Regions from separate parts of the Methylotenera sp. N17 genome, predicted to be linked through region 1. Evidence: predicted binding sites of a transcription regulator. Region 1 holds the regulator's gene; each other region holds the start of a gene.
The links. The regulator sigma-54, encoded in region 1, starts transcription at its own class of promoters, with help from an activator protein. The targets are predictions, from matches to a motif close to TGGCACNNTTCCTGCT.

Region 1 (2,209 bases):
TTGCCGGGATTGACCCGATTGCGGTACTGGATATTCAGAAAATTATCCGCTTTTTAAGCAGTAAAAATATTGGCATTCTCATTACAGACCACAATGTGCGTGAGACTTTAGGCATTTGTGATCGTGCCTATATTGTGAACGATGGGACTGTATTTGCCTCAGGTAGCCCAGATGAAATTGTAAAAGATGAAGCCGTACGCGAAGTGTATTTAGGCCGGGACTTTAGACTTTAACCACTTTGAATGCTATGAAACAAAACTTACAACTCCGCATCTCTCAAAACTTAGCGCTCACCCCGCAGTTGCAACAATCCATCCGGTTATTGCAGCTGTCTACACTGGAGCTCAACCAAGAGCTAGAAACCATCTTACAAGACAACCCATTGTTGGAGTTAGTCGATGGTGATGACGATGGTGGCGGCAGTGCAGAAGCCCCCAGCACTGATAACAGCCAGGCCTCTAGCGAAGCTTCTGAGCAAGAGCCAGATGCCAATGTATTTGATAACGCCACTACCTCTGAAATTAGCGCGCCTGCTGAGAGCACGGCTGAACGTGACGATGAGTTAGCGCCCACTTCAGAAGAGTTCTCAGCACCTGAGTTTGAAGATGAGTTTGATGAGTACGGCAGCACTAGCAACTGGGATGAAGGTGGACGCCAAAACAATTCGGACGATGATGACGGCGACTTTACCAGACAAGACACCGTTAGCATCAGCCTGCGCGATCACCTTGTGGGTCAACTGAAATTAGTACCGCTGTCTGAACGTGACCAAACGCTGGTCTCTATTATGATTGATTGTATCAATGATGATGGTTACTTTGAGCAGTCGTTAGATGAGCTGGCAGATAGCCTGCCGCTCGAGCTTGAAATTGATATGCTTGAGCTTGAAACTGTACTCAAGCTGATTCAAAATCTGGATCCAATTGGCGTAGGCGCACGTAACTTGCAAGAGTGCCTGTATTTGCAACTCAATGCACTAGATACAGACACGCCCTACCTGAAACAAGCCATCGCCATTATTCAAGACCATTTACCGGTATTGGCTAACAAAGATTTTGGCAAGCTGCGCAAACTGCTTAGCTGCGATGAAGCCACCTTGAAAGGCGCGCAGACGCTTATCAAACAACAAAACCCAAAACCGGGTAGCCAATTTGTCACTTTGTCGCACGATCATTACATTCAACATGATGTGATTGTGAAGAAGATCAAAGGCATTTGGGTCGCCACACTGAATGATGGCGTTATTCCAAAATTACGTATTAACCAACTATATGCGGATATTTTAAAACGCAACCGCGAAAATTCCGGGCAATATTTACAGAGCCAAATGCAAGAAGCCAAATGGATGATTAAAAACATTCAGCAGCGCTTCTCTACTATTTTGCGCGTTTCGCAAGCCATTGTAGATAGGCAACGTAACTTTTTTGAGCATGGGGATATTGCCATGCGCCCATTGGTGCTGCGCGAGATTGCAGAAGAGTTAGAATTGCATGAATCCACCATTTCACGCGTGACTACGCATAAGTATATGCTCACTCCACGTGGTGTATATGAGCTTAAATATTTCTTTGGTAGCTCGGTAGCGACTGATGTGGGCGGCACGTGTTCTGCCACTGCGATTCGTGCGTTGATTAAACAAATGGTGGCCGAAGAAAACCCCAGAAAACCGCTTTCCGACAATCAAATTACGGATACGCTGGCCAACCAAGGCATTGTGGTGGCACGCCGTACCATTGCCAAATATCGTGAATCGCTCAATATCCCGCCTGCAAATTTGAGGAAATCACTGTAGGGTCACGCTAACGATTTGATTTAGCGCAAGTTTCCCTCAACTAAATTCCCATACAGGAAATTTTCTTACCGAATAGTGCAATTGGATAGTTGCAAGCCAACGCCAAAGTAGTAAACTGAAATTGTTCCGAGATGCTTTTTCTTCTTGGAGCAATTTCAAAAAGGAGCAAGTCATGAATTTACAATTAACTGGGCATCACTTAGAAATTACACCTGCGTTACGTGAGTACGTGCAAAGTAAACTCACGCGAATCAGCAATCACTTCGATCATGTGATTGATGTAAAGGTTACGATGTCTGTAGAAAAGCTCGCCCAAAAGGTTGAGGCTACACTGCATGTGCCAGGCAACGATCTACACGCTGCTTGTGCCGATGAGAATATGTATAGCGCCATTGATATGCTAACGGACAAACTGGA
Region 2 (2,209 bases), 2.2 Mb from region 1:
ATCGTTGGGGTATAACACTTTAGAGATGGTTTCACTGTCGTTACGCACCTCAACCGATTGCTCATAATTGCCTTCGTTAAAGTGGCGCAAATCAAATTCTTTGGTGGCCTTGGCTGACCAAAGGCGCAGATTATTCACCGTTTCAGTATCGTAACCGGGCACTGGCATGTCATACGCCATGGCTACCACATGGTCTTCATCTACCCAATGACTTTTGGTGCCATGCGCCGAGGGCACTTGCACCACTTTGCCGTAGAACTTCACCATATAAGTCACTTCTGGGCGTTGGAACTCCCACACATTGCCATAGCGTAACCAGTTATCTGGATTCTCAATTTGTTGCCCATGCTCAATGGATTGCCTAAACATGCCGTACTCGTAACGGATGCCATACCCTGTGGCAGGAATATCCAGCGTCGCCATCGAATCTAAAAAGCAAGCAGCCAAACGACCCAAGCCACCATTCCCTAGCGCAGCATCATGTTCCATCTCCACCGCTTCTTCCAGCGAGTGCCCCAATGCACCTAAACCATCGCTTAACTCATCTTTAATGCCCAAGTTTAGTGCGGCATTGGTCAACATACGGCCAATTAAAAACTCTAATGAAAGATAATAAACACGTTTAGGATCTTGCTCGGCATAAGCAGAAGCGGTTTTTACCCAGCGTTCTACTACATGATCTCGCACTGTATAAGCAGATGCGTCATACCAGTTACGCGGCGTCGCTGCTTGATCTGTCTTAAAACAGGAGTACACCAGATGATTTTGCAATGCCTGTTTGATGGTGGTTAATTTTGGCAAAACCATTTGTGTCGCTTTGTATGTTTTCGTTGCAGCCATAGGAACCTTAAAAGTAATTTGGTTGTTGTTAGTTAAATTTTAGCAAATACTACGCCAACCTAACGTGAGAACTTAAAATTGAGACAAAAAAGCCCACGAAGAATTCGCGGGCTTTTCGCTCATGCCTGTCAATACTTACACAATCAGGCTATTCATGCGTCGTACAAAACTTGCCGGATCTTCTAATTGCCCGCCTTCTGCAAGCAAGGCCTGATCAAACACTACGTGGGTATAATCCGCAAACTTAGCATCATCATTTTCGTTCTTTAGCCGCTCAATTAAACGATGGGCTGGATTAATCTCCAAGATAGGTTTGCTCTCCGGTGCTTTTTGGCCAGCCGCTTTTAGAATACGCGCCAAGTTACCCGAAACATCGTGCTCGCCGGCCACTAAGCATGCCGGTGAATCAGTTAAACGATGGGTCACACGCACTTCTTTCACAGCATCGCCCAATGTTGATTGAATACGCTCGACTAATGACTTGGCTTCTTCTTCCACTTTCTTCTGTGCTTCTATCTCGGATTCGTCTTGCAGCTTGCCTAAGTCCAAATCACCTTTGGCAATGGATTGCAGTTTTTTACCTTCAAACTCAGTTAAGCCACCTAATAGCCACTCGTCCACTTTGTCCGACATCAACAATACTTCAATGCCTTTTTTGCGGAAAATTTCCAGATGCGGCGAATGCTGCGCGGCCGCAAAAGTGTCCGCAGTAATATAGTAGATGACCTCTTGCTCAGGCTTCATCCGTGCAATGTAATCTTTAAGGGATACATTTTGTGTGTCGTTATCTGCATGCGTGGAAGCAAAACGTAACAAGCCAGCAATTTTGTCTTTATTGGCCCAATCTTCGCCAGGCCCTTCTTTCATCACACGGCCAAACGCATCCCAAAATTTTGCATACGCTTCTGGTTTGTTTTCTGCTAGGTCTTCTAACAAGCCCAATACTTTTTTAACAGAACCATTTTTAATAGCTTCTACATCGCGGCTGTCTTGCAAGATTTCACGCGAGACATTCAGCGGCAAGTCAGCAGAATCAATCACACCACGCACAAAACGTAGATACTGTGGCATCAGTTTTTCTGCGTCTTCCATAATAAACACACGCTTCACGTAAAGCTTAATACCCTGACGACGCTCACGGTCGTACAAATCAAGTGGCGCTTTCGTTGGAATATAGAGCAGAGAAATATACTCTTGCTTACCTTCTACACGGCTGTGCGAATAGGCAAGTGGGTTCTCAAAATCATGTGACACATGCTTGTAGAATTCTTGGTACTCTTCTTCGGTAATCTCACTTTTGCTACGCGCCCACAATGCCGAAGCTTTATTGATGGTTTCATCTTCATCAGTAGGTACCATCTCACCGCCA
Region 3 (2,209 bases), 1.9 Mb from region 1:
GTGTGCCTAAAGTTGCACTCATGATGCCACCACCTACCAACAATATATCTGTTTCTAAATGCGCCACGCGTTCTTTCCAAAGTTAAGAGTTAAGCAAAGCCTCTATTATAATAGTGAGTTATACGCTTTAAAAATAAAAAGCCAGCACGATGGCTGGCAAAAGGTTCTGCTAGGTTTGAACGCAGTTTTTAATATGAGCGTCGTTTTACCGGTGTAAAACTACCTTTGGATTCAATATGTCTAAAGGTAATGCGACCGTTATTGATATCGTAAGGCGATAGTTCTAGCGTGACTTTATCCCCGGCCAAAATGCGGATATGATTTTTCTTCATTTTTCCGCCGGTATACGCAATTAATTTATGTCCGTTTTCTAGTGTGACGCGATAACGTGAGTCGGGTAAAATTTCATCGACCACGCCGTTCATTTCAATCAGCTCTTCTTTAGCCATGTCTGCACTCCAATCTGTAATGAGACCCGTTTTACGCAACAATCTCAGAGGAGCTTGCAAGCAAATTGTAGTGTTTGTTGAGCACTACTTAGGGATATTATGTGAATATGTGCTATATGCACATTCAAAGTGGGCGAAGTATAGACCTGATGCCTCTATATAGCAAATTTGTTGCAATAAGACCATTAATGTGAAGATTATCGCAAAGAGTTAAAATAAAGCTTGACTCGGTTTTATATAGGGCGTACAAGGTGCATTAGGCGTTTTTAAATTTTAATTTGATGAGTCTTAATGACTCTTTTTTTTTGGAAAGTAAAAACTTTCAGGGTGCCTCCCTTTTTAAAGTAAGAAAGTAATATTATGGCAACAGGTATTGTAAAGTGGTTTAATGATGCAAAAGGTTTTGGTTTCATTACTCCTGACGCAGGCGGTGACGATTTATTCGCACATTTCTCAGCTATCGTTGATAGCGGCTACAAAAGTTTGAAAGAAAACGATCGCGTTAGTTTTGACGTGACAGATGGTCCAAAAGGTAAACAAGCTTCTAACATTCAAAAAGCTTAATTCACCTAGAATTCAAACTTGTGAATTCTAAACAATAGAATTCTTAAAAATGGCCCTTATCGGGCCATTTTTTTTACCCATAAGGTTTGCTTGGGCTACACTGACAGTGGTGGTCGCTGTAGTGAATATGCGCTTTGGCATGGTTCCTGCATTGCTATTCATAAAACAATCTTTAAATTAAGCTGTTGAGGGAATGAAGTGGCAATTCGCGTCGCATTACATCATAAAACCAGTTATCAATTTGACCGGCTTGTTAGCCTCTCCCCCCACGAAGTTCGCTTAAAGCCAGCCGCACACGCACGCACGCCCATACTGTCTTATTCCATTACAGTAAATCCGTCGCAACATTTTGTGAATTGGCAGCAAGACCCTTACGGCAATTACATTGCACGGTACGTATTCCCCGAAAAGGTGCGTGCGCTCGATTTTACGGTCGATTTAGTGGCAGACATGACCGTGATTAATCCATTTGATTTCTTTGTAGAAAAGTACGCGGAGCATTTTCCGTTTCACTATACAGAGCAACAGGCGTACGAACTTGGTGCATATTTAAAGCCAGAACCTACATCCATTTTACTAAGAGAATGGATTACACAAGCTAAACGCGACATTGTGCAACCGGAGTTAGGCATTGCAAATTTCTTGGTAGCACTTAATCAACACTTGCAGCGTGACATTGGTTACTTAGTGCGCATGGAGCCAGGTGTGCAAACGCCAGAAGAAACCTTGACTAAGCGCACTGGCTCCTGCCGCGATAGTGCGTGGCTGCTGGTGCAGATTTTACGCAATTTAGGATTGGCAGCACGTTTTGTGTCTGGGTACCTCATTCAACTCACCGCTGATATCAAAGCATTAGATGGCCCCAGTGGTACTACCGTGGACTTTACAGACTTGCATGCTTGGGCCGAAGTGTATGTGCCTGGTGCAGGGTGGATAGGCCTAGATCCTACATCCGGCTTGATGGCGGGCGAGGGACATATTCCTTTGGCATGTACGGCAGTGCCATCTTCTGCTGCACCGGTAACAGGCTTCACCGATATTGCCGAAGTGACGTTTCAGCATGAAATGACGATTACCCGCATTCACGAAGACCCCCGTGTAACAAAGCCTTACAGCGAGGATGATTGGGCAAAGATCGATCGGCTTGGCAAAAAAGTAGATACTGACCTTAAAAAGCAAGATGTAAGGCTAACGCA
Region 4 (2,209 bases), 1.1 Mb from region 1:
AGACTGGCGGATATCAATGGTCGCTAAATGAAAGCCGAAAGTTTCAATGGCTTTGGTCATTTTGCCTAAACGAGCATAGACCAACTTTTCGCCTTTGTTGGCTTTCAGAGAGTTCGTCAGTATCGCCAGCTCCGCCAATAGTGCATAGGCATCTGGGTAAGGTGCAACATTGGTGGGTACGTCCTTAAATTCTACCTGCGGTGCTAGCTGCTGAGCGGTGACCAATAGTTTGTCAAATATGCCATTGATCGCCAATCGGTAAGGCTCATCCAGACGATGCGGTGATTGGTCCCGTGAACGGACGGCCAGTGCCTGTACGGCCTCGTCAATGTTAATCAAGCGAGATGAAATGGCAAGTTCACGTCGCAGCGCATCAAATTCTTTGACGTAGTGTTTAAACACCGCCGCCGTTTGTAAATGGATGGCTTGGAGCAGCGTGGTGCCATTGACAAAAGGATTGCCGTCACGGTCGCCGCCAATCCAGCTGCCCATGTTGAGAAAGCTAGGCAAGGTGTAATTGGTATCGGTATCTGATTTGTAGAGTGTATTTAATTCACGTTCCAAATCTTGCAGTATTTCAGGAATCACCTTGAGAAAAGTGGTCTCGTAATAGCTCAGCGCATTCTCAATTTCGTTGACCACAGTGAGTTTAGAAAAGCGCAGGATTCTAGTTTGCCAGAGCGAGCAAATAGCGCCTTCTATCAATAAATGGTTCCGTTCTAACTCTTTCTTTGAGAGTAGTGAGCCACGTTCGGCCAGCAAAAATGCCAATGTGTGCTCAATATCTAAAATGCTTTTACGTTGCACCTCGGTCGGGTGTGCCGTTAACACTGGCGAAACCAGCGCATCTTTAAAAAATGTATCAATGGTGTCAAACGGGAGTTGGTGTTGGGTAATTTTATCCACGGAATGTGCCAACATGCCCGGGCTTAGGTTGTCTTCATTCAGGCGAGTCAGTTGCTGGGTGTATAGATCCTCTGCAATATTCACCAAATGTTTAAAGTAGCTAAATGCACGCACCACGCAAATGGTTTGCTCGGGCGTCAGGTCTTTCAGGTATTTTTCTAATTGCAGCGAGGCGTACTGGTCATTTTCACGATGAAACTTCACTGCGGACTTACGAATGTTCTCAATTAAATCAAACTTATCTTCGCCTTCTTTCTGCATAATCACTTGGCCGAGTACACGCCCAAGATAGCGAATGTTTTCTTTGAGTTGCTGGTTTTGTTTTGTGAACAGGTTAGTCATAACATTGCACGGAATAAGCGTAATGCTTATTACTAAGCAACAACTGCACCAATCAATTTACATTCTATAAATCAATCATTTACATATTTAATGGGCATGAAAAATCCATTGGTTTGCCCCAGCAATAGCAACATTGCACATTTATAGTGCCGCATGGCTAAGTCGCATTGGTCGTACGCAATAAAAAGCAATCAATGTTAGAATACGCGCTTATTTGCGCCAAGTTTAACGCGCTAACCTAAACAGTGTTGAGACCCTTTCATGAGTGAACCAGTAACTTCTGACGAAAACAAAATGCCGCTAGTTGAAAGCAATTTAGCAGATGAAAATCATGTGATTGCCGAGCGTCGCGAAAAATTAAAAACCATGCGCAGTGAAGCGCAGGCGAGCCAAACAGCGGTGTTCCCCAATGATTTCAAGCCTCAACACAAAGCCAATCAGTTGCATGCGCAGTACGATAGCTTTGATAAAGAAACGTTGGACCCGCAAGCTATTCCAGCCACTGTCGCTGGCAGAATGATGCTCAAACGTGTGATGGGTAAAGCCAGCTTTGCTACTATTCAAGATGCTACCGGCCGTATTCAATTGTATGTAGCACGTGATGATGTTGGTGAGGAGTTATACGAGCGCTTTAAACATTGGGATTTAGGCGACATCATGGGGGCTACTGGTCGTTTGTTTAAGACCAAAACAGGCGAGCTTTCCATTCACGTGACAGCGATTCAACTGCTCACTAAATCTTTGCGTCCGCTACCAGAGAAGTTTCATGGCTTGCAAGATCAGGAAATCAAGTACCGCCAGCGCTATGTGGATTTGATTACCAGCGAAGAAACGCGTGAGACATTTAAAGCGCGTAGCAAAGTGGTGTCTGCTATTCGCAACTTTATGATTCAAAACGAGTTTTTAGAAGTAGAAACACCGATGTTGCATCCGATTCCCGGCGGCGCGTCGGCTAAGCCTT

Region 2: FG11_RS02570 (glycogen/starch/alpha-glucan phosphorylase) is a predicted target of sigma-54. The motif match lies at 882-897, and genes of this name have one in related genera.
Region 3: FG11_RS04070 (transglutaminase family protein) is a predicted target of sigma-54. The motif match lies at 1,149-1,164, and genes of this name have one in related genera.
Region 4: ppc (phosphoenolpyruvate carboxylase) is a predicted target of sigma-54. The motif match lies at 1,284-1,299, and genes of this name have one in related genera.

The regions. Positions count from the first base shown of each region.
Region 1 covers NZ_JUGE01000001.1:2,719,136-2,721,344, reverse strand. The annotation lists gene lptB (LPS export ABC transporter ATP-binding protein) at 1-233, shown strand, start outside; gene FG11_RS12990 (RNA polymerase factor sigma-54) at 248-1,792, shown strand; gene hpf (ribosome hibernation-promoting factor, HPF/YfiA family) at 1,965-2,209, shown strand, end outside.
Region 2 covers NZ_JUGE01000001.1:513,697-515,905, reverse strand. The annotation lists gene FG11_RS02570 (glycogen/starch/alpha-glucan phosphorylase) at 1-840, opposite strand, end outside; gene htpG (molecular chaperone HtpG) at 976-2,209, opposite strand, start outside.
Region 3 covers NZ_JUGE01000001.1:842,844-845,052, forward strand. The annotation lists gene mqo (malate dehydrogenase (quinone)) at 1-67, opposite strand, end outside; gene infA (translation initiation factor IF-1) at 189-449, opposite strand; gene FG11_RS04065 (cold-shock protein) at 810-1,013, shown strand; gene FG11_RS04070 (transglutaminase family protein) at 1,212-2,209, shown strand, end outside.
Region 4 covers NZ_JUGE01000001.1:1,657,182-1,659,390, reverse strand. The annotation lists gene ppc (phosphoenolpyruvate carboxylase) at 1-1,248, opposite strand, end outside; gene lysS (lysine--tRNA ligase) at 1,510-2,209, shown strand, end outside.